DNA from 4 places in the Bacillus sp. mrc49 genome. Region 1 is predicted to be linked to each of the others. Evidence: riboswitches for the same ligand, from Rfam matches in the RefSeq annotation. Region 1 holds a riboswitch; each other region holds the start of a gene.
What was found. A riboswitch is a leader RNA that binds a small molecule or an ion and turns the genes downstream of it on or off. The one in region 1 is predicted to bind S-adenosylmethionine.
Positions count from the first base shown of each region.

Region 1 (5,949 bases):
TCCTTTAGTGGCAAGGACTACATTTTCACGTTTGCCCGTCTCTTTAAGAATTTCTCCGATAAGTTCCTCTGATCGCTCAGGACCGTAAATGAAGGCTGTGTCCCAAAAGTTAATCCCCTTTTCAAGCGCCGTTCTTAAGACATCTTTTCCGGTATCCTCGCTTAAATTGGGGAAAAGGTTATGTCCGCCAATGGCATTCGTGCCAAGGCCAATCGGATTAACGTACAATTCTGTTTTGCCAATACGGGTTTGCTTAGACATACTGCTTATCATCTCCTTTCCCTCATCATAACAAAAAGGTGGTGGTTATTTCCAAAATAAAGCAATATGGTCTCGAAGAAAATAAACGATAAAAACGTTCGCCGCCTCATATTTCGCCATAAAGGGGCAGGAAATTAGTCTGCATTTGGCGAAACTTCCTATATTCAGGGATAAAAGAACCGGAATAACTCCCTATTATCTTTCTAACCGCAACTATATTATAATAGAAGGCAGAACACTAAAGGAGATAACAGTATGTCTGAAAATAAAAAGTTAAGCCTGGCGGATGCGGTCAAACAAAAACTGGCTCAAAAGCAAGCAGGTTCAAGTAAAGATAAACTGGAAACCGGCGTAGTGAAGAAAACGAAACAGCTCAAAAGCCAGTTGACTAAAAAGCCGAATAACCAACGTAAGCGTACAGGGGTATAATCCTAATTCGTCAAGGGACAACGACTGTTCGGAGCTTATCAAAGAGCAGTGACCTTTCATGATGAAAAGGTGCTGCTTTTTTATATTTTTCAATTGGGAATTATTATTCGTTTTTTAATGGTTAAAGGGCCTGCTGTAACAGTGGGGCATGGATAAGGGCAAAAGGAAACATATTTTCTCGAATATGGAAATGACTTCTCTGTAACGGTTTATTAAAATCATTACAAATCCATTCACTTCTGTTTTAAAATTGTAAGAGTGGTGACATCTTGTTACCATATTGTTTTGTTAAAATAACATTTTAAGGTTTTAACAATAATTTTCTTAACTAAAGGAACGTATGGAGCTCTTTGCTCGGAAAGCTTCAGGAAGGCTCTAGCAAATCAGTGAACATCCTTTAATTGAAAATATGAAATATATCGGGGGAATAAAGATGGACGAACGTCTAATCGAAAAAAAATATTATGAAACGATGATTGAGGATGCAACGAAGCATCCAATTCAAGCTTTGGGTGAATTGTTTCTCGTGGAACAAAAAAAGGAAAGAGCGGATTTGACCGCAATTCGATATGCACAAGGGGAAGTATACTTTCAGCACCATGACTATGAAGCGGCCATTTTCAAATGGGAAAACATTGAAGGCGAGCTTGGATCGTGGGCGAAGAAAAATATCGCTGACGCCTATTTTGAACTGGAAATGTATTCAACGGCAGAAGATATCTATAAATCCGTGGTTACCGATGAAGCGGTGTTGAAAACGGAGGTTCTTTTGCAATTGTTTTCCCTTTACATAGTGGAATCAAGAAATGACCTGGCGTCCAAAGTCGTGAAGGAAGCCGTTGAGTTTCAACCGGATTACCCGAATGTCACGGAAATTGCACGCGCCTTTTTTGAAGAACAAAAGGATTGGAACAGCGCAGTGGTCCTAGCGTCGGACGAAAGTATCCGTACGGAATCAATGAGCTGGTTCGATGTGCTGAAAACATATATCCAGCAGGGAGTCGCTCAATCGATGGCTCCGGATTATTTTTCAAATGTCTTAGGTTCGCTATATGCGCTCGACCAGAATCGTTTCGAAAAAATGACGGTTGCCCTTTGGAAAAATTATAAATATACCGATTCGTATTTCGAATGGCTCAAAGTGATCAATAACTTGATAGAGATGATTGAATTAAATCAAGGAGACGTCTGGGAAGAGCTTACCGTCCTTTACCGGGATGCCTATGCAAGTCTGCTGGAAGGAACTCATTTGATCAAGGAGCTGAGTCCTGTCGTGCCAAGGCTCCTGGAAAACTGGCTGAAAATTGCAGATGGGGAGCTCTCGTTATTTGCAGCAGCCTCTGCGTTGTCCTGGAATGAAATATTCCCTGATACGATCAATGCACTGGTCATTCAGGATGCAGAAAGTCTGTTGGCGAAGTCCCCTAAATTGGGAGGCGGGCTAGAAGCTGGTGAAAAACTCTTCAATTCCATTATCCAGTGGGCTGAAGAGAATGATTTAAGGGTCGGCAACAAGCTGAAGTGGATGGTCGAGGGGCTTAAAGATACCGCCAATTTCAATCTGTTGCTAGTTGGGAGTGCAGGCAATGGCAAGACTTCCTTCATTCAGTCGATTGTCGGCGAGAGCATTGCTGCCGAAGATCATTCGTCCCTGGTCAGTGTTAAAGATGGAGATGATTTGGAAATCCTCGAAATCACGGACACAGAGCGCAAGGCTGTGATGGAATTAACGGAATTGGATGAAACGCGCCGTCAGCGGGGGACTATTGTCGATGTTACGCTTATTAGTGACTACCTGAAGAATAATCGCCTGAGGCTGTTGGATACCCCTGGATTCAATGGGGAAAAAAGCGTCGAATCTGATTTCCAAGGCTATTTGCATGGCAGTGATGGCCTATTGTTCGTCCTTGACGCACGGGCTCCTTTCACCGGAAGCGAACGGGATCTGTTATTGGAGATTCAAAAGCTGGCTCCGAAGCTGCCGATACACTTCTTGTTGAATAAGATGGATACGATTTACAGCGATCAAGTGGCAGTACGGATGGAAGACGAAACTTGGGATAAAGTGAATGCATATTTCCCGAATGCGAAAGTTTTCGCCTTCTCCAAGCTTTATGATAGCAAGCAGCAGCTGAAGGACCTTTCGGCTTTCCTTCAATCAAATTATCAAGATGGCAATTGGATGGAGAGAAGATCTGAAAAAATCCTTGCGTTCATTCGCAAAACTTTATCTTATTTGTTAGAAAAACGGGCCGCCAACGAGCGGAAATGTGAGCATTCCATCTCTTGGAATGAACAGATGGAGGTCAAGCTGAATGGCGCTGTCAACCAGCTGGCAGATTTGGAAAAAGAAAAAAGTGAAAATATCATAAGGGCGTACCGTTTGATTAAAGATGAAGTGAAAAATCAGCTTTCTTCCAACATCCCCGAATTACTGAGGGATTGCTCTAAATCGTTAACGGAAAGCAGTGATTTCAGTCAGGTCCATATCGAGTTGAATCAGGAAATGAATGATCGGATCCAAGCTTTCATTTCCGATAAAATCATGCCGCAATATTACCGTTCGCTGCAAGACTGGATTGCCAGCTCCCAAATGGAATTCTCACAAAGCCAGCAGTTTATGGATGAGATGAGTTCAGGATTCAATGAACTATACAAGGAAGAACGGATCATGCTTGCCGGGGACTTCAGGGTATTGGATGACTGGCGCCGTGATGCGGACCGGATGACAAGCAGCATCCGGATCGAAAACGTCAATATCTTATTGCGCAGGACGCCATCGCAGCTGCTGCTCAAAGGAGCAGGAAAACTATTTGGGGCGATTCCGCAAAATAAAGCCAATATGTACAATCGTTATAAGAAATACTTGGAAGGCGAAGATTACCAGGATGTAGCGGAGATGATAACGGATCGCTTCCTGACCCAATTCGGATTGTTTGAAAAATCCTTGGATCGGGACATCTCACTTTTCTATCGCAGCTCATTTGCCTTACTGCAAAAAACGATAGAACAAACGCAGACGGAAATTAAAGACTACCAGGCCGCCTTGGAGCATATGAAGGAAAACCCGGAAGTTTACCGTGACCCTATCACTCTGTTCGAAGTCAAATTGCGCCAGCTGGAGAGACTGGAAAAAATCGAGAAAAAGCGTCTAGCCCAACTGCAAAGAAAATAAATAGTCATGACGAACATTTCAAATATTCAAAAATCTATTGACTTTACGACTATATCCCTATAAAGTGGTAATTACGAAAAACGTAACACAATATATTCTCTTATCAAGAGTGGCGGAGGGACTGGCCCTAAGATGCCCAGCAACCGTTCCATTAGGAATTGGTGCTAAATCCTGCAAAACAGAAATGTTTTGACAGATAAGAGAGGGACAAGTCTGCAAAACAGCCGATTAAACCTCTCTATTACTAGAGAGGTTTTTATTTTAGGATTTACACCAACTTAACAGATAAGAATAATTGAAGAAAATGGGGGAAACAGGATGAGAAAGTCTATTAACGCTGCAATCATTACAGCTATCGCTTCTGCTTTGCTTTTAACGGGTTGCTCTTCAGGACAGAGTTCAACGGAACCGAAGCGAGAAGAAAAAGTTTCATTTGAAAATGTTCCAGAAAGATTTGCCGAGGGGGAAGGAGCCAAAATCAAAGTCATCCGTAAAATAGGCGGAGATGATCATACGGCCCAATATTTGGCTGGAGCGAAGGAAGAAGGGGAAGATCTGGGGTTCCAAGTGGATACATATACAGCAAATGGTGATACGGCCAAATTCCATGATGCCATAGCCCAGGCTTTGCAGCAGGATTATGACGGCTATATCATTTCCCATGGGGATGATGCAGCAACAGTCAATGATGTTCAAAAACTGGTTGATGCAGGAAAAAGCGTTGTCACCTTCGACTCCATAAGCGATTTATCCAAGATAGACGGTGTTACATTAACTTCACAGGATGATGAAGCGCTGGCAACACTTGCTTTTGATAAGTTGATAGAAGAACAGAAAGGTAAAGCGGCAATCGCCTATCTGTGGGTGGATGGTTTTCCCCCAATGGTGAGAAGAAATGCCGTCTATCAGGAAAAATTAAAAGAAAATCCTGGTATAAAAGAAGTCGAAAGGTTCGGGGTGGCATCTGCCGATACTTCGGTTCAGACACAGAATGCAGTAGCCGCAATGCTGAATAAATATCCTAAAGGTAAATTGGATGCCATTTTCGCAACATGGGATGCGTTTGCTATCGGAGCAGCCAGGGCGATAAAAGAAGCTGGCCGTGATGAGGTGAAGATATACGGAATTGACGTATCCAATGCAGATCTTCAGGAAATGCACTCTGCTGATAGCTCATGGTCCTACACGGCAGCAGTCGATCCAAAGTTGATCGGGGCTGTGAATATGAGGATATTGGCAAAAAAATTAGCGGGCGAGGATACGCCGCAAACATATGATTTAGAGGCTTCGCTCATTTCACAAAAGCAAATCCAGGCTTCAAAAGAAGCGGTAAACATGACGAACCTATCTGGAATTGTCGATGGATGGGGTGAATCCAGCGAATTTGAAGAAGATTGGATGAAAGTCTTGAAAGATCACTATAAAAAGTAAAAAAAGAGGCACTCTCTTTCCTATGAAGGGGAGTGTCTGTTCAGGTAGGGGGAATGGACATGGCCACACAACTTGAAATGAAAGGCATTTCGATTGAATTTCCTGGGGTCAAGGCGCTTAATGACGTTGATTTTTCGGTACGGTCAGGAACCGCCCATGCATTGGTCGGTGCAAACGGGGCAGGGAAATCCACGTTGATGAAAGTTTTATCAGGGGCACATGTTCATTATTCAGGTGACATTTATCTCGATGGGATGAAGCGGGAAATCCGTTCGCCAAAGGAAGCGCAGGAACATGGCATTCAAATCGTGTATCAGGAAGTGGATACGGCACTCATCCCATACTTAACCGTCGGTGAAAATGTAATGCTGAATGAAATGGTCCAAAACATGGGCAAGAAACAGCTGGTCAAATGGAAAGATCTGCACAGCACGGCCACACAGATTCTTGAAGATATGAACATTCATGTTCCTTCGAAAAAATTGGTGAAAGATCTGACCCTGGCCCAAAAGCAGATGGTCCTCATAGCCAGGGCCGTTTCGACTGAATGCAAATTCTTGATTCTCGACGAACCAACTGCCCCGTTAAGCCATACGGAGACCTCGGAACTTTTTCGAATTGTAAATGAATTAAAGCAAAAGGGTGTAGGAATC
Region 1 covers NZ_PHNG01000788.1:30,459-36,407, forward strand. Annotated here, with positions in the region: gene CVN76_RS25055 (aldo/keto reductase) at 1-261, opposite strand, end outside; gene CVN76_RS31505 (hypothetical protein) at 517-690, shown strand; gene CVN76_RS25060 (GTPase domain-containing protein) at 1,124-3,865, shown strand; SAM riboswitch class I at 3,963-4,068, shown strand; gene CVN76_RS25065 (sugar ABC transporter substrate-binding protein) at 4,184-5,296, shown strand; gene CVN76_RS25070 (sugar ABC transporter ATP-binding protein) at 5,356-5,949, shown strand, end outside.

Region 2 (5,949 bases), on a different contig from region 1:
TCTTTGATGAAGAAACCGCGAATGCGGTCAAAGCATTCCAAAGGGATCAAAAAATCAAAGAAACTGGGATCATTAAAGATGATACAACCGTGAAATTGATGGAGGTTATCCGGGATAAAATCCTCGAAAACGATACACAATTGAAAAAAGCGGTAGAAGTAGTGAAGAAAGATATCAAGTAAACGATAAGAAGCCTGTCAGTAAAGTGTCTCCATCAAAGGACATTTTAATAAAAGGGTAACTTGAAAAAGATGCTGTCTGCATTTTGCAGGCAGCATCTTTTTTTTATTTTATAGTCTTGGATTTGCTTCCAGTTTTGGGTGAACTGTACTTGGTCCGTTCCATTGCACTGCAGGTGCTCTCTTTCCGCGGGCGGTCCTTGAGCCTCCTCGGCATTCAGCCTGCGTAGTCTCAAGTAGACGCGCATTTCCCGCAGGAGTCTCGCGCCTTCCGTTCCATTCCACTTTGCGTGAACATGAAGATGGAATCCTGATTGCTTTCAATTTTGGAGGATTGGTACTTAGTCCGTTCCATTGCACTGCAGGCGCTCTCTTTCCGCGGGCGGTCCTTGAGCCTCCTCGGCATTCAGCCTGCGTAGTCTCAAGTAGACGCGCATTTCCCGCAGGAGTCTCGCGCCTTCCGTTCCATTCCACTTTTGCTTGAACATGAAGGTGGAATCCTGATTGCTTTCAATTTTGGAGGATTGGTACTTGGTCCGTTCCATTGCACTGCAGGTGCTCCTTTGAGCCTCCTCGGCTTTCAGCTGAAGTGCAAAGCAACGTTTTACGTATAGGCCCTCCAACTGTGGATAAATAATCGCTGACAGATCTTTTGTAATTGTATGCATAATAATCCATTTAAAGGTAAAAATAGAATTAATTTTCCGATGAGGTGAGGTAATGAAAGAGAAGGTATTGTACATATATCTATTGGTCTTGATTTTGGCAGGATGCACCTATGCCCCTTTACCGAAACAAAATGGAAACGCAGGTACGGAAAAAAATTTAACCAATGAAAAGATCCAGGACGGTGAGAAAACATTTCTGTTAATTGGGGTTGATTCCAGGGGAGAGAAAAAATCCCGGTCCGATGCGATCATGCTTGCCAGATACTTTCCTGAACAGGGGAAGCTGAAGCTGGCTTCTATCATGCGTGACAGTTATGTTAAAATCCCCGGCGTTCATCCTCAATACAATAAGATAAATGCTGCTTATTATTATGGGGGAAAGGAATTGCTTAAGAAAACCATCCATGATAGCTTTGGTGTCAAAGTCGATCATGTAGCTGTAATAGATTTTCAGGGATTTGTGAAGATGGTGGACTTGCTTGCCCCTGATGGGGTGGTGGTCGACGTCGATCAAACAATCATTGATGACATGAGCATCCAAGCAAGCACTGGTAAAAATGTGTTACATGGTGAGGAAATATTGAAATATGTCCGCTTTAGGCATGACGATGAAAGTGATTTTGGAAGGGTGGACAGACAGCAAGATGTGCTGCTTCAATTAAAAAACGGATTCATCAACCAAATCTCTTCCTTTGAAGGAGTGGTAGCCCTTCCTGACATAATTGAACAAGGCCTCTCCTATTTGGATACTGATATAGGTCTGAAAACGATATTGGAAATGGGACCGAAGGCCGTCATTCATGCACCGGAAACCGTCGAAACGTTGAGGATTCCTGTCGAAGGAAGCTTTAAAGATGCAGAATATCCCGAGATTGGGGCGGTGTTGGAAATGGATGAGACGAAAAATAAGCGGGCGCTTCAAAAGTTCTTTTCAAAGTAGGCAGGGGCATGCCCTTTTCGTAGCGAAAACCACAAACTGGTTTTGTTATTTTATAAAAGACCTCGTAAGAATAAATGAAAAAGCTATTTAATAAACGAGCATGGATTTGAATCCACGCTCGTTTTTTTAGTCACCACTCGAATGAAAGAACCGTCACTTCACGAAATTCGGGATGTTATTGGAAAAGTCCGGTTGAATGATCCCGTTCTCGGTGATGATGCTAGTGATGAAATGATTGGGCGTTACATCAAAGGCTGGATTGAATGTGTTGACGTTTTCCGGTGCGAACCTGATTCCTTGAATGGAGGTGATTTCGGCTCCATCTCGTTCTTCAATCGGGATGGACGCACCCGATTCAAGAGAAAGGTCGAACGTGCTTGATGGAGCGGCCACATAAAAAGGGATCCCGAAATGCTTGGCTAAGATGGCTAAGCCCAAAGTGCCTATTTTATTGGCTGTATCCCCATTTGCCGCAATCCGATCGGCCCCTACTATAATGGCATTGATTCGTTTTTGATGTATCGTATGCGCAGCCATATTATCAGAGATTAAGGTGACGTCAACACCTGCTTGCATCAGTTCCCAAGCGGTCAATCGCGCACCCTGCAGAACAGGTCTGGTTTCACAGGCGTACACTTTCAGCGGGAAATTCCGCTCTTTAGCTAGATGAAAAGGGGCCAGTGCCGTGCCATAACGGGCTGTGGCAATTCCACCCGCGTTGCAATGCGTCAATACGGAATCTCCTTTTGCGAATAACGATAAGCCATGCTCCCCGATTTTCCTGCACATTTCTTCATCTTCTGCAAAGATGGCTTTAGCCTCGAAAACAAGTGCTTCCTTGGCAGCAGAAATGCTTTGGGCCTCCATCAATTTATTCTTCATTCTCTTTAATGCCCAAAAAAGATTGACGGCAGTAGGCCTGGAAGAGGCGAGCCTTTCGATATGTTTCGTTACATTTTTTTTGAAATCCGCTAAATTCGTTGCAGCTTCCTGCTGGGCACCAAGTGCCACCCCGAATGCTGCTGTCAGTCCGATCGCTGGTGCACCGCGCACCTTTAATGTAAGGATGCTGTCATATACATCCTCAACCGAATGAAGTTTAATGAATTCAGTGATGGCAGGAAGGGCTTGTTGATTTAATAATGTGATATGGGTATTGTCCCATTGTACCGAATATGGTAAAGGTGCTATCGTCGTCACGTGCAGGTCTCCTTTTAGAGGGAAGATGAAGTCAGCGTTTGTTGCTTTATCCATTCGATGACCGCTGGAACATCCAATTCTTCCCGTTTTTTTATCAATAAAGCACCAAGCTTCAACGTGGCCGTTTTGGCCGCGATTTTCGTTTCTTTATCTTCCATGACATTTAAATCTGCGACATGAGAGAGGCCGATCGTTCTTCGAATCAATTCACATCCGGCAAAACCGAATGCATCCCGTTTGAATTTAGTCAGTAAATAAGGGAGATAGCCAGTCACATGGCGGAACGGACTTTTATTGTGGGTGTTCCATAGTTCCGCATAATTTTTTTCAAATGACCGCCAAAATTCATCGAGTTGTCTGAATATCTCTTCTTTTCCTGCTCCATTCCGAGTGACCGCCTGAAAGAGGAGATTGGCGGTGTATTGTCCAAGGTCAAAACCGACTGGTCCATAAAAAGCGAATTCAGGGTCGATAACTTTTGTTTCGGTTTCACTTGCAAATATACTTCCTGTATGTAAATCTCCATGCAGCAAGGCTTCCTGCTCGGTTTCGAAGCTTTGTTTCAGCTTAGCCACTTCTAAAATCACATCTTGATCATGCCAAATCCGTTTGGCGGCATCCGTTAATTCAACTTCGAAATCTCCAGGCAGCTCCTCGAAAAAAGGATCGGTGAAAATAAAGACCTCCGTGATTTTACAGAGCTCCGGATTCGTGAATTGCCGTGCCACTTCTTTTTTTGCGGAGGGCTCCAAATGATAATCGGAAGTGTAAAATGAAGTCTTCGCAACATATTCACCAATATGCTGCGAAAGCAATGGGAACGAATCGCCCGCAATCAATCCGCTTCTAGCAATTTTCAAGTGTGACAAGTCTTCCATGACCGTGATGGCTAGCTGCTCATCCGAATAATAGACTTGTGGTACGAATTCGGGACAATAGCTCCGGAAATGAATAAGGGCATTCGCTTCAATGGCAGCCCTTTTCAACGTCAGCGGCCAGCTTTCGCCAAGCACTTTGGCATAAGGGACCGCTTGCTTGATGATTATCCCTTTATTTGTGGCCGTGTCTGTAATATGGAACACATAATTCAAGTTACCATCACCAATTTCTTTACAGCTTAAATTCGCATCGGCATCTACCAACCCTAATTTTTTTGCAAGGATAATGGCCGTTGCGTTAGTCAATCTTGTAAAATTCGAATGGTTTTGAGTCATTTCTTTCCCCTCCACATTAAAAATAAGAATAAAAAAGCCTCTTTCCATAGAAAGAGGCAGAAGTATTAGCTTCGGACCTCTCATCTCCCAGAAAAGTGTTTTCTGGTGGAATTGGCACCGTGCTCTGCGGATTTTGCAATCCGGCGGTGTATCCGCCCCATTTCACAATGGTATTACAGTCGGTTGCTGGGCTTCATAGGGCCTTAATCCCTCAGCCTGCTCTTGATAAGAGTTTATATGTTTTCTGAAATTTTAATCTTCGGGAAAATAATATCAATCTTTTAAATAGTTTGTCAATGGCAAATTAATAATAATCAAGACGGCGATCTTCGAATACCGGCATTTTGTGGCGAGCGTTTGATACTTCGGTGAGGTCCAAGGTGCCTGTCAGTAGTTCGCTTTCCTCTCCTGCTTCACTTATGATATGCCCCCAAAGATCAATGTTCATGGAGTGACCGGCAAATACCTTATGGACAGCCGATCCTGAACGGTTCACGGCTACAACATAGGACTGGTTTTCGGTGGCAGGCAAGGCTGATCATTAAGGCTCTCCAGTGATCGAGTCTAGGCTTCGGCCATTCTGCGGTTACGAACAGAACTTCTGCCCCTCGAGCGGAGTGGGCACGCTGCCGCTCTGGAAAGCGGATGTCATGACAAATGAAACCGGCACATATTTTGTCATCAAGGGTAAATAAACCATCCTTTTCGCCTGGCTGCAAGAAATGATGTTCATCCATTAACTGAAACAAGTGAAGCTTATCGTACTCTTTAATGAGTTTCCCGTTCTTATCGATGATGACCATCGTGTTAAAGATCCTTTTGTGTTTTTTTTTTTTTGCGATGGAGCCGCCTATGATATGGATTTGGTGCTTCAGCGCCAAGTTCCTGAAAAATTCAATCGTCTTTTCTGCCTCTTCATCACCAATCTCATTCAATCTGGTCAAGTCATAGCCTGTAGCCCATAACTCTGGTAAAATAACCATATCTGCGTCTGCGTGCACGGCTTTTTCCAGCATTGTTCGGCCAGCTGATAATTGGGATCAGGCTGTCCGAATGCTATATCCATCTGGATGCAAGCCATCTTCCATTTCATTATGAAAACCTCCACAGGTAAAAATGCTTTACAAGATTATGATAAACATATATCATTTGTGACTAGAATTTCAAGAAATTTCAGAGAAGGTGAATAAATGTTGCAATTCGAAAAATCGAAACAGCTTCAACAACTTCCCAAGCAGTTTTTTGCTTCATTGGTCGCAAAGGTCAATGCAATTACTGCGCAAGGGCATGATGTCATTAACTTGGGCCAAGGGAATCCCGATCAGCCGACGCCTGTGCATATCGTGAAAAGTTTACAGGCTGCAGCTGAAAAAACGATCAACCATAAATATTCACCGTTCAGGGGACATCAATATTTAAAAGATGCGGCAGCTGCCTTCTACGAACGGGAATACGGCGTAAAGCTTGATCCGAATAGTGAAATAGCCATTCTATTCGGCGGAAAGGCAGGACTCGTCGAATTGCCCCAGTGTTTATTGAATCCAGGCGATACGATCCTCGTTCCAGATCCCGGTTATCCCGATTATCTTTCAGGTGTCGTCCTGGCGAAAGCGGAAATTGAAGGGATGCCGTTGAAGGAGGAAAATGCTTTTCTTCCGGATTACGAAGCTATACATAAAGATGTGCTGGATAAAGCGAAAATGATGTTCTTGAACTATCCGAATAATCCTACAGGTGCATCCGCAACG
Region 2 covers NZ_PHNG01000778.1:15,179-21,127, reverse strand. Annotated here, with positions in the region: gene CVN76_RS24160 (S41 family peptidase) at 1-182, shown strand, start outside; gene CVN76_RS31225 (hypothetical protein) at 521-847, opposite strand; gene CVN76_RS24145 (LCP family protein) at 900-1,787, shown strand; gene mtnA (S-methyl-5-thioribose-1-phosphate isomerase) at 1,941-2,987, opposite strand; gene mtnK (S-methyl-5-thioribose kinase) at 3,002-4,201, opposite strand; SAM riboswitch class I at 4,279-4,433, opposite strand; partial or broken gene CVN76_RS24130 (carbon-nitrogen family hydrolase) at 4,506-5,294, opposite strand; gene CVN76_RS24125 (pyridoxal phosphate-dependent aminotransferase) at 5,392-5,949, shown strand, end outside.
Region 2: linked by a shared signal. The riboswitch ahead of mtnK (S-methyl-5-thioribose kinase) and the one ahead of CVN76_RS25065 (sugar ABC transporter substrate-binding protein) in region 1 are both predicted to bind S-adenosylmethionine.

Region 3 (5,949 bases), on a different contig from region 1:
GCCAGGAAGTGATGGGATTTTACCAGCCTGAAATCCCACGCATCATTAAGCTAGTCGCTTTTTATTTTGGGCTTGTCATCCTTTCATCGATTTTTCAATATGGGCAAAGCTTTTATTTACAGAAAGCCGCAAACCGGATCATTCAACGAATGCGAAACGATATTTTTACGCATATTTCCCGTTTGCCAATCAGGTATTTCGATAATATGCCAGCGGGGAAAGTGGTGGCCAGGGTAACGAATGATACCGAGGCGATCAGGGAATTGTATGTCACGGTGCTCGCCAGTTTCTTTTCGAGTACGATCAACATCATTGGCGTTCTCATCGCTTTGTTCATCCTGGATGCACGTGCAGGGGCGATGGGCCTTTTACTTATACCGATCATCGTTATCTGGACGAAGGTATACCGTAAATTCGCTTCGAAATATAATCATATCATCCGGGAGCGGATTAGTGATATCAATGGGATGATCAACGAATCCATTTCCGGAATGAGCATCATCCAGGCATTTGGACGTGAAAAGGAAACGAAGCAATCGTTTGAGGATTTGAACCGGGAGCATTATTCCTATCAAAATAAAATGTTGCATTTAAATTCATTGACGGGCGGGAATTTGATCGGAGTCATTAAGGTTTCGGCATTAATCGCATTCGTCTGGTATTTCGGTGGGATATCCATGACAGCGAGCTCGGCGATTTCCTTAGGGGTGATGTATGCGATTGTCGATTTGATCAGCCGGCTGCTCCATCCACTTCACGGAATCGTCAATCAATTCGCCAGCCTCGAACAGGCGCTCGTTGCAGGAGAACGGGCATTCAGCTTATTGGATGAGCAGGGTGTGGCTGTCCGTGATGAAAGCAGAGCCAGATACAAAGGAAATGTAGATTTCGAACACGTTTCTTTCGGTTATAAGGAAAATGAATATGTTTTAAAAGACATTACTTTTTCGGCTAAACAAGGGGAAACTGTTGCCTTGGTAGGCCACACAGGTTCAGGAAAAAGCTCGATCATGAATTTATTGTTCCGTTTTTATGACAGCAGTGAAGGGAAAATCAAAATAGATGGAAAGGATATTTTGGATATTCCTCATCAAACCCTTAGGGAGCATATGGGAATCGTCCTGCAAGATCCATATTTGTTCACGGGCACCATCGCTTCCAATATCAGCCTCGATCATGATGGCATCACGAGGGAAATGGTCGAAAAGGCATTAAAGGATGTGGGCGGGGACAAAGTGCTGAAGCATCTCCCTTTAGGACTGGATGAACCGGTTATCGAAAAAGGCGGAACACTGTCTTCCGGACAGCGTCAGCTAATCTCCTTCGCCAGAGCCCTTGCATTCAATCCAGCGATTTTAATTTTGGATGAGGCAACGGCAAGCATCGATACCGAAACAGAGGCCATTATCCAGCAGGGGATGGAAGTGCTGAAAAAAGGCAGAACGACCTTCATCATTGCCCATAGACTTTCCACGATCAAAAATGCCGATCAAATCCTCGTCCTCGATAAAGGGCGGATTGCCGAGAAGGGGACACACGAGGAGCTAATGGGATTGCAAGGGAAGTATTATCAAATGTATGAACTGCAGGTTGGTCCGCATAAAGGGATGGCAGGATGAAGTAATCATTAACGAATTTGGAAATAATAATGAGTGTGCCAATTTGGTACACTCAAGCATATCACTTGATAATAGTAATCATTACGTTTAAGATATAGTTATCCTAACAATGAGGTGATAATAGTGAAACAAAATATTCATCCTGATTATCAACAAGTAGTATTTATGGATACGAACAGCGGATATAAATTTTTGACGGGTTCAACGAAAAAGTCGAACGAAACAATCGAGTGGGAAGACGGTCAAACGTATCCATTATTAAAAGTGGAGATAAGCTCAGATACGCATCCTTTTTATACAGGAAAGCAAAAGTTCGCTGAAAAAGGCGGAAGAGTGGATCGCTTTCTTGAAAAATATAATATGAAGAAATGATAGCAGGACCATCGAGCGATCGATGGTCCTTATCTATTGTTATGGAATGAAATAAAGGGTGCCCCATAGAAATATGAAATATGGGGCAGCGACCTTTTCTCATTTCATCATTTTGCAGCTAGAACTTCCCCTTTGGCGATATTTATTAGTGCAGCATCGAAGTCCTTGATTAGATCATCCGGATTTTCAAGTCCCACGGAGAGACGTAGCAGGCTGTTGGTGATGCCCCGTTTATCCCTTTCATCTGCAGGCATCGCAGCATGTGACATTTTAGCGGGATAGGATAATATCGATTCCACCGCGCCTAGGCTTACGGCAAAGACAGGGAGTTCAACGGTGTTCACGAACGAACGGAAAATTTCCTCGCTTGCCAATTCAAAGGAAAGGACCGCTCCCGCCCCAAGCGATTGACTCTTCTGGATGGCATGCTGGGGATGATCCGCAAGTCCAGGATAATAAACCTTTTTCACCAAGTGATGTTTCTTCAAGTAGGCGGCAATTTTTTCAGCCCCTTTTTGGGAGTGATCCATTCTTACGGACAAGGTTTTCAGCCCCCTCATCACAAGCCAGGCGTCCTGAACACCAAGAACGGCCCCGAAGGAGTTTTGGAGGGCACCGAGCCTTTGCGCCAATATAGGGTCTTTTACCACTGCAAGCCCAGCTACTACATCACTATGCCCGGACAAGAACTTCGTAGCACTATGAAGGACAACATCAGCGCCAAGTGTTAAAGGCTTTTGCAGTGCTGGCGTCAAGAATGTATTATCGACAAAGCTTAAGGCACCAATTTTTTTGGCGATATCACATACGGCGGAAATATCGGTCACTTTCAGCAATGGATTTGAAGGCGTTTCGATGTAAATGGCCCTCGTATTTGGCTTAACGGCCGCTTCGATGCTTTCGAGGTCCGTCATATCAACGAAAGTATGTTCAATTTTGAAACGGGTCAGGACTGTGGTGACCATCCTGAACGTTCCCCCGTACACATCTTCGGAAATGATGATATGGTCCCCGGCAGATAACAGCAGAAAAGCTGTTGAAATGGCCGCCATACCTGAGGAAAAGGCGAAGCCATGTGTGCCTTCTTCAAGTTCGGCAATGATTTCTTCCAACGCTTCGCGAGTCGGATTCCCGCTTCGGCTGTAATCATATTTGCCGAATTGATCGATATCGGATTGATGGAAAGTGGAGGCGTGCTGAATCGGAACGCTCACACCGCCAGTCGTTGCATCGAATTTATGTTGATTATGAAGCAATTTGGTTTCAAAGCTAAAATCATGATCTGTCATCGAAGTGCCTCCCTTTTTACATGCGCGAATGCTTGCTGCAAGTCGGAAATCAAATCTCCGCTGTCTTCGATGCCTACGGAAAAGCGGAGAAGGCGATTACAAACCCCGTTCGCCGTCCTGACCTCAAGAGGTATATCGGCATGTGTTTGTGTGGCCGGGTACGTGATGAAGCTTTCAACACCGCCAAGGCTTTCTGCAAACGAAATCAGTGAGAGCGATTGTAAAAATGGGTTGACAGCGTCTTCATCGATGATCCGGAAAGAAATCATGCCGCCTCTTCCGGGATACAATACGTCCGTTACACAATCATGCTCCGACAAGTAATCAACAAGTATCTTCGCATTCTTTTCATGGCGTTCCATCCGAAGTGCAAGAGTTTTCATTCCGCGCATCAACAACCATGAATCAAAGGGGCTCAACACAGCTCCTGTGCCATTATGATGGAAGGCTAGTGATTCGCATAATTCCGCGCCGCTAGCCACGATCAGTCCGGCGAGTACATCGTTATGGCCGCCGAGATACTTGGTTGCGCTGTGAATCACGATATCGGCGCCAAGTAGGATGGGCTTTTGAATGAGAGGCGTGTAAAAAGTATTATCAACGATCAGCAATACATTGAATCGTTTGGCCAATGCGGCAATGGCGCCAATATCCGTTTGCTGCATAAGGGGATTAGTGGGAGTTTCGATGAAGATGGCTTTCGTGTGAGGAGTGATGGCATTCTCGATATCCTCCAAACAACATGTGTTTACATAGTCACACTTCAATCCCCATTTCTTAAAGCCTTGTTCCAAGAGACGATATGTACCGCCATAAAGGTCTTCGCTGACAATCCAAGCATCACCCGATTTGAAAAGCGCCAGTATCGTAGAAATGGCGGCCATCCCCGAGCTGCAGGCATAACCTTGATCGCCTTTTTCGAGATCGGCGATCGAACGTTCCAATAGTTGGCGTGTGGGATTACCTGTCCTTGTATAATCGAAGCCAGTCGATTGGCCAATCCCTTCGTGACGAAAGGCTGTCGAGAAATAGACGGGAGGATTGACCGTTCCTGTCGCCGTTTCACTGCGATTTCCTAATTGAGCAAGATATGTTTCAGTTTTGTACATAATTTTCACTGCTCCTTTGCGTAATAAAAATAAAAAAAAGTCTTCTTTAAGAAGAAGACTTTGATTAAATGGTGACGAGTCATTCTTCTTATCTTCCAAGTTCAAAAACTTGTGGAATTAGCACCTTTTCATTCGTTGGAACAAATGAAGGTTGCTGAGGTGTCATCGGGCCATTCCCTCTACCTCTCTCGATAAGAGTTTAGATTATTCAATTTCTTTTGAATTTACTATATATACAAAATACTGTCAAGGAGAATTTGGTAAGGGATTGCATGGATGTACCTATTGAAACCCAGCGTGGCAACGTTTTACGTTAATAAAAAAAACTGGAAATGTAGGCGAAGTAGCCTTCAAGTGAAACCTGAATGATCCCTTTAGAAAAAAGAACAGGCTTGACCGGTTTTTTTTGCTTTAAAATAATAATGTTTGTACAATGGATGGAGAGAAAGAATATTACGACATTATTCATTTATTAATACATAAGATCTTCGATGAATAGTGCAACCATAGGAGGAGAACACATGGAATACAGAATCGAACGAGATACGATGGGTGAAGTGAAAGTGCCTGCTGATAAATATTGGGGAGCACAGACCGAGAGAAGCCGGAACAATTTCAAAATCGGTAACGAAAGAATGCCGATTGAATTGGTGCGTGCGTTTGCATACGTTAAGCAGGCTGCAGCGAAGGTGAACTATGATCTTGGTGATTTATCGGAAGTGAAAAAGAATGCCATCGTCAAGATATGCGGTGAAATCCTCGAAGGTACGCTTGATGAACATTTTCCGCTTGTTGTCTGGCAAACGGGGAGCGGCACGCAAAGTAATATGAACGTGAATGAAGTGGTCGCTAACAAAGGAAATGAATGGTTAAAAGAAATAGGGGAATCTGTTGCCCTTCATCCGAATGATGACGTTAACAAAGCCCAAAGCTCCAATGATACATTCCCTACTGCCATGCATATTGCAGCCTTCATGGAAGTTGCTGAAAAGCTGGTCCCTGCGATCAAAGTACTAAGAGATACATTTGATGCAAAAGAAAAAGAATTTTGGGATGTCGTGAAAATTGGCCGTACACATCTTCAAGATGCAACACCGTTAACTTTAGGACAAGAAATATCCGGTTGGAAAGCGATGCTTGATAAAGACCTGGAGATGATTGAGGAAAGCAGCCAAAAATTATTGAACCTAGCGCTGGGCGGAACGGCTGTTGGAACCGGAATCAATACAAAAAAAGAATTCCCTGGACTTTCCGCAAAACAAATCGCTGCGGATACAGGACATCCATTTGTCACATCGGATAATAAGTTCCATGCCCTGACAAGCCATAATGAAATCGTGTATGCCCATGGCGCACTGAAAGCATTGGCAGCGGATTTAATGAAAATTGCCAACGATGTCAGATGGCTGGCAAGCGGCCCTAGAAGCGGAATTGGTGAAATTGCCATCCCGGAAAATGAACCAGGAAGCTCCATCATGCCAGGGAAGGTCAATCCAACCCAAAGTGAAGCGCTTACCATGATTGCAACACAAATAGTTGGTAACGATGCCACGATTGGTT
Region 3 covers NZ_PHNG01000800.1:100,932-106,880, forward strand. Annotated here, with positions in the region: gene CVN76_RS26810 (ABC transporter ATP-binding protein) at 1-1,619, shown strand, start outside; gene CVN76_RS26815 (type B 50S ribosomal protein L31) at 1,743-1,991, shown strand; gene metC (cystathionine beta-lyase) at 2,099-3,280, opposite strand; gene CVN76_RS26825 (methionine biosynthesis PLP-dependent protein) at 3,277-4,389, opposite strand; SAM riboswitch class I at 4,475-4,587, opposite strand; gene fumC (class II fumarate hydratase) at 4,911-5,949, shown strand, end outside.
Region 3: linked by a shared signal. The riboswitch ahead of CVN76_RS26825 (methionine biosynthesis PLP-dependent protein) and the one ahead of CVN76_RS25065 (sugar ABC transporter substrate-binding protein) in region 1 are both predicted to bind S-adenosylmethionine.

Region 4 (5,949 bases), on a different contig from region 1:
TAACGGCCGGATTCAAGTGGGCACCGCTTATCGAGCCCACTGCAAAAACGCCCATCGTAACCGCCAGTCCCCAAGCAATCGTAATAACGATCCATCCCGCGTCTTTAGCATAAGAGCCCTTCAAACTTGAACCTGCCCCGATACCTGCACCGAATAATATCAAAATCATCGTGCCTACCAATTCTCCCCAAAATGGTGTCATGAATAAAACCTCTCCCCTAATTAATTGTAAATCTTTGACAACAAATAAAAGGAGATTCACAGCAGAACCATCCTCATAAAAAATATGAATGGCTCTGTTGTGAATCTCCTAGTCTCCGTCACATATATTAACTTGTAATTTACAATATACTAGGTTATGAAAACGCTGTCAAACACTTTGTGAAAAATCAATCTATTATTTTTGCATTTTTTTCTTTCAAGCCCGAATGGTTCAGACGATATCCCATAACTCGGTTTTGGAAGTGGTAATGGCCGATGCGCCTGCCTCTAGGGCGTTCAAGACTTCATCCGAAGTCCGGATAAGACCTCCTGCAAAAATAGGTGTTTGTAACCGCTCCTTCACTTCTTTTATCATCCAGGGCATGGCTCCCGGCAAAACCTCAATGTAATCTGGCTTGGTTTTCTGCACCAGCTTGTAGCTTTTCTCCAGCGCATGTGTGTCTATTAAAAAAATTCGCTGGATGGCAATGACACCCTTTTGCTTCGCTTTCAGAATAACGCTTGTTTTGGTGGAAATCAGCCCAAAGGGATTATATTCCTGACAAATGAATTCCGCCGCGTATTCATCACTTCTTATGCCATGGATCAAATCGACATGGTAAATCATTTTCTTATTATGCTGCTTTGCCATCATACTGACATTTTTCAATTGAGAGATATGAAGATCAAGAAATACCCCTATTTCATACGGGCTATCCAGGAATCTTTCGAAATCTTTCATGCTTGCCGAGGCAGGCAAAATCTTCTGATCCATTCATTTCCCCCCCCTTATCTTCCGGAAAAAAATCCAAACTTTTAGGAACTTAGTATATTTTAAAGAACTTGATTTATCAAACACATTTTTCTACCCCCGATAAATGACGCGCGCGAAAATGTATATACCCGTCATAAGGAAAGGTTCATTTTCAATCCTCCATCGACCAGCTCACAAGATTGGATCGTGCCTATCGGGATTTTCCTGACGATGTTCCAGGCATTCATATTCATTTTGATCCTTCTATTATCATATTCAAATATGGGCGGTCTGTTAAAAAGCTTTTGATTTATGAAATCCCTATCTATTGGCTTCAACTCGATCAATTCGAATGTTATCGTTCTTTTTTCCGTATGGACCGGCTTTAATGCCATTCGGAATGATACCTTTTTCTTGAACATCATTTTCTTCACTTCGGTCGTTCCCCAAAGGACCATATGCTCTGGCGTAATCTCGACATGGATATCACGCTCATATAATCGCGTTTTTATCATTCTCTCCAGCATGGCTGCCGTTAGCGTGATCGGCAATCCCTTCCCAAAAATAGTCGATGCATCGAATGCACTCATCCTGCTCCCATCCCTTCCAACTATACCTATTACCTCATATGGAACATCGTTTATAGCATATGTTAGGTCGGATTTCCTGTTCATTGCTTCAGGCCTCCCAATAATCGGTATATTCTAAATGTTTCGGTTTCAGACCTTGACCTTTGGAACAACTCCCTGTATAGTCGTAAGTAATTTAATAGACAACTCTTATCAAGAGAGGTGGAGGGACTGGCCCTTTGATACCTCAGCAACAGACTTTCGATGTACTGTGCTAATTCCAGAAGTGTAATAGCTTGAAGATAAGAAGAGTACATGACCTTGTTGCCTACCCCTCTTCTTATCTTTAAGAAGAGGTTTTTTATTTTGGCCGTTTTCGCATATTTTGTTGCTATTCACCAAGTCATGCGGTGTGGTTGATTGCCTTTTCAACGCTCGTATTAAAAACAACAATCCTTACGAAACGTGCCTTTATTTTATACAGGGAAAGAAGGAATGCAACATGTCAATCACTTTAACAAAGGCCCCATTCAGGGCGGATCACGTCGGAAGTTTATTAAGGCCGGATCGTATCCATCAGGCCAGAAAGCAATTTAAGGAAGGCGCCCTCTCTGCTGAGAGACTCCGCGAGGTTGAAACCGAAGAAATTAAACGGATCGTCGATAAGCAAATCGAAGTCGGCTTGGAGGTCGTGACCGACGGGGAATTCAGACGCACATGGTGGCACTTCGACTTCCTTGAGCATTTAAATGGCATCGAGGGGTACGTGACTGAAAAAGGACTCACATTCGATGGTGTCGAAACCGAGCGATACAACGTTCGCAATATCGGGAAGGTTTCATTCAACCCTAAGCACCCCTTCCTTAACGATTTTATCGAATTGAACAAAATCGTCGGCGGTCGTGCCGTCGCCAAACAAACGATTCCCAGCCCCAATCAATTATTTGCTGCCGGGGTTCATAATGAAGACATCTACCCTGATATTGAGGATTATGCAAATGATATCATCCAAACGTACCAGGATGCTTTAAAAGCCTTTTATGAGGCAGGTGTGCGTTACCTTCAACTGGATGATGTATACATTGCCAGACTTTCAGCTCCTGATTTCCAGTTCAAGGATGGAAAATATACGCGCGAACAATTAATCGATTTGGCTTTGCGTGTCATCAATGGATCATTGGAAGGCAAACCAGACGATTTGATCATCACGACACATCTATGCCGCGGAAACTACCAGTCGACCTGGGCATTCGAAGGCAGCTATGCCCGCATAGCCCCGACATTATTGGCAAAAGAAAAAGTGGATGGTTTCTTCCTCGAATATGACGATAATCGCTCTGGCGATTTCAAGCCATTGGAACACATCCCTACTGGCGGGGCGAAGGTCGTACTTGGAGTCGTCACGTCCAAAAATGGGGAAATCGAAGACAAGGAAGCCATCAAGGCCCGCATTAAAGAAGCCGCTCAGTTCGTTCCGCTCGAGCAATTATGCTTAAGCCCGCAATGCGGATTCGCTTCCACCCATCATGGCAACAAGCTTACGGAAGAACAACAATGGGAAAAACTGAAATTCGTCGTTGATGTAGCAAAAGAAGTGTGGGGATGATTCATCCCAAAAGGCCATTCCCCTTATTGGGAAATGGCCTTTTCGGTGCATCTGCTATTGGGGGGCATTTTCTTTTATACGTGAAACAAGCTCCTCGAGCCATTCGGCTGTATGCTGTGCCCGGCTGTATGAATGCTCCTTAATGAATTTATATCCCAAATATTGATCAGAATCCTCATCAACCGGCTGGTCAAAACTTAAATATGTTTCCCATGCCAATCGATGCTCATCAATTTTGCGCTCTAAGATCGCAATTACTTTTTCGCTATCCACATGCTTGATATTCGTCAGTGCAATATACATATCCGTGATTTGGGAGGCTTTTTCGAACGTTTGATAAATCCGTTTTACCAATTCTCCCCTTCCCTTTTCCGTAATTTGATAGACATGTTTATCTGGCCGATTCTCTTCCTTTATCGTTTCGACCGGCTCGATAAACCGATTGGCAGCCAGCTTGTCAAAATGGTAATACAATTTACTTTCGGTAATTCCGGTAAATTTATCAATTGGAATCGGTTCGGATAATCGCTTTTTCAACATATATGGATAGCTTTTTTCTTCAGCTAAAATACCCAGGATATAAATTTGGATAGACACGGTTAAAACTCCCTTCAATCGTCACCTATCTTTATTTTATCAAACTAAAGCCTTCATTTCAGCTGCAAGGCGATCCGCCTCTTCCGTCTTTAGCGGTAATTCCTTATGGCGCACTGCCACGATCATGATATTGATGAGCAACGCAGATGCCCCCACCATCAACATCATTACGTGTGCATGTAACGGATCTCCGCCACCATACATGATCGCGAAGTCTGCTTGTATTGAATAATACATGGGTGAAATATAGCTTAGCCACTGATATGGTGCATACATCATTTCCCGTGTGATTGCAGCCCCATTGGCAATGGTTTGCATAAGCAGGATTGGCATATTCAAGATCATGCCCCCTTCACCGACCAACAGGATGAAGATGGATGTAAATTGCCAGCATGCATAATAGCCAAGTGCATGATGTCCCCATAATGTAAAGAATGTTTCAAGTCCATGTCCTTGTACAGCATAGGTGATTCCTAGACCTACTGCCGGTGCTACGACCGCAATCAGAAGCGCCGCAAGCTGCATGTAGCCAAACAGCCTCCACTTGCCTGCCTTCCCTTTGCTTTCATTGAACGCGGCCCCTAATTGCATCGCCCCAATCATCGCTCCTACATATGCCGCCATCGTTAAGAACATCGGCGCCATCCCATTATGCATGCCTGCTGGGATTTCATTGATTTTCACAGTGTTTGCACTGAATTGATGCTGCATCGCTGAGGCCATTTCTTCCGCTTGTTCTTCCGGAACATTTAAATTCATTAATAGGCCTTTCGCATATTGAGCTGAAAACTGTTCATTTAACGTCGACTCGATTTCCGTTACAACTGAATTCATTGTTGACGTGACGATCGTTGGCCCGGCTTCATTGATTGTAAAATCGATGCTTGATGCCCCTTTGCCACTCTCGACATTTTCGGAAAAAGATTTCGGAATATGAACAACTAATTTCACATCATTCTTATCCAATTTTTTTAATGCCTGTTTATTCGTTAAATCCGTTTTTATATCTTCGAAAGGAAGCTTTTCCCCTAATTGGGCTGCAATCGTCGCACCAATCTTACCTGTATCCTCATTAACGATTGCAACTGGCAATTGATCGATATTCGCTGGCATTGCCGAATAACCAGGCATAAATGAGCCAAGCATTGCGATTTGATAAAAAATCCCCATAAAGATGGCTCCAATAGCTCCTCTAGTCTTCAAAAATTCTATAAATTTCATATAATCCATCCTATGCTTTAATTTTAGTACTTTAATTAAAGTACTTTTTTTATTATACATTTTTCCTCTTGAAATACAACCAATAATTATTATCTTCGTTAATCATTTTTTCACGTGGTTCGGATGAATGACCAAGGCTTCAAGAGGAAATCGGCGGATGGTAACGTATGGGGGAAAATACATTCAAAAAAAAAAGAACGAGCATCATGCACGTCCTTTTCTTACTTGCAGCTATCTTCATTTTCGATTTTCTTCACGAAGATGTCATCCGTCACCTTGTCCTCCAGCTTATTCCGTAAGGCCAATTCGGCAGCCTTTCCATCACTGGGCGACCCGTCTGAAAAATACATCGGAAATAAAGAGAAAAACATGATGTAGAAAGAGAAATAGATGAATTGATACCATATTACCGAGCTTTCCAAAATATTTTGGTACACCAGGCTATATACGGTAAGCATACTGACCAGATTAATAAATGAGCATGTTCGTCAATCGATTATCATGTTTCAGTCCCTTAAACTCACATGCTCCATTCCAAAAATAATATTTCCGTACCTCTATATTCAAAAAGGAGAAAAGCTTATTGCCGCAGCCGATCACAATTTTCTTTTCAACCCCTCCAAAAATCGTAACGAAGAAGATATGCCCGCTCAAATGAATCAGCGTAACGATGGGCATGATCAAGAAAAAGGAAAAAAGAAATTTCATGATGTCATATAGACCAAAAATAATACATCCCCCCTAGAATCCTTTTACAAAGATACCCTTGCAAGATTCCTGATAAACTAGCAATTTATCACTGCAAGAGGGGAAAAGAAGGCCCGCACGCTCCATAAAACCATGGAGAATGTTGACCCTCTTTTTGATGATTTAACGAGATTTTTGATTGGTGGTCCGAAGGATTTCCGCGTTGTTTTGTCCTGGCTTATGACCTGCATGTTTATATTCAGGAGTGAAAACGGATGTTTTGATCGGGCAGGCAATTTGTTTTTGTAGATTCC
Region 4 covers NZ_PHNG01000712.1:2,597-8,545, forward strand. Annotated here, with positions in the region: gene CVN76_RS19970 (MIP/aquaporin family protein) at 1-202, opposite strand, end outside; gene CVN76_RS19975 (glycerol-3-phosphate responsive antiterminator) at 434-976, opposite strand; gene CVN76_RS19980 (hypothetical protein) at 1,108-1,629, opposite strand; SAM riboswitch class I at 1,732-1,833, shown strand; gene CVN76_RS19985 (5-methyltetrahydropteroyltriglutamate--homocysteine S-methyltransferase) at 2,027-3,130, shown strand; gene CVN76_RS19990 (PadR family transcriptional regulator) at 3,185-3,727, opposite strand; gene CVN76_RS19995 (YhgE/Pip domain-containing protein) at 3,767-4,948, opposite strand; gene CVN76_RS31875 (hypothetical protein) at 5,170-5,370, opposite strand; gene CVN76_RS31880 (hypothetical protein) at 5,417-5,656, opposite strand; gene CVN76_RS20005 (CaiB/BaiF CoA transferase family protein) at 5,819-5,949, opposite strand, start outside.
Region 4: linked by a shared signal. The riboswitch ahead of CVN76_RS19985 (5-methyltetrahydropteroyltriglutamate--homocysteine S-methyltransferase) and the one ahead of CVN76_RS25065 (sugar ABC transporter substrate-binding protein) in region 1 are both predicted to bind S-adenosylmethionine.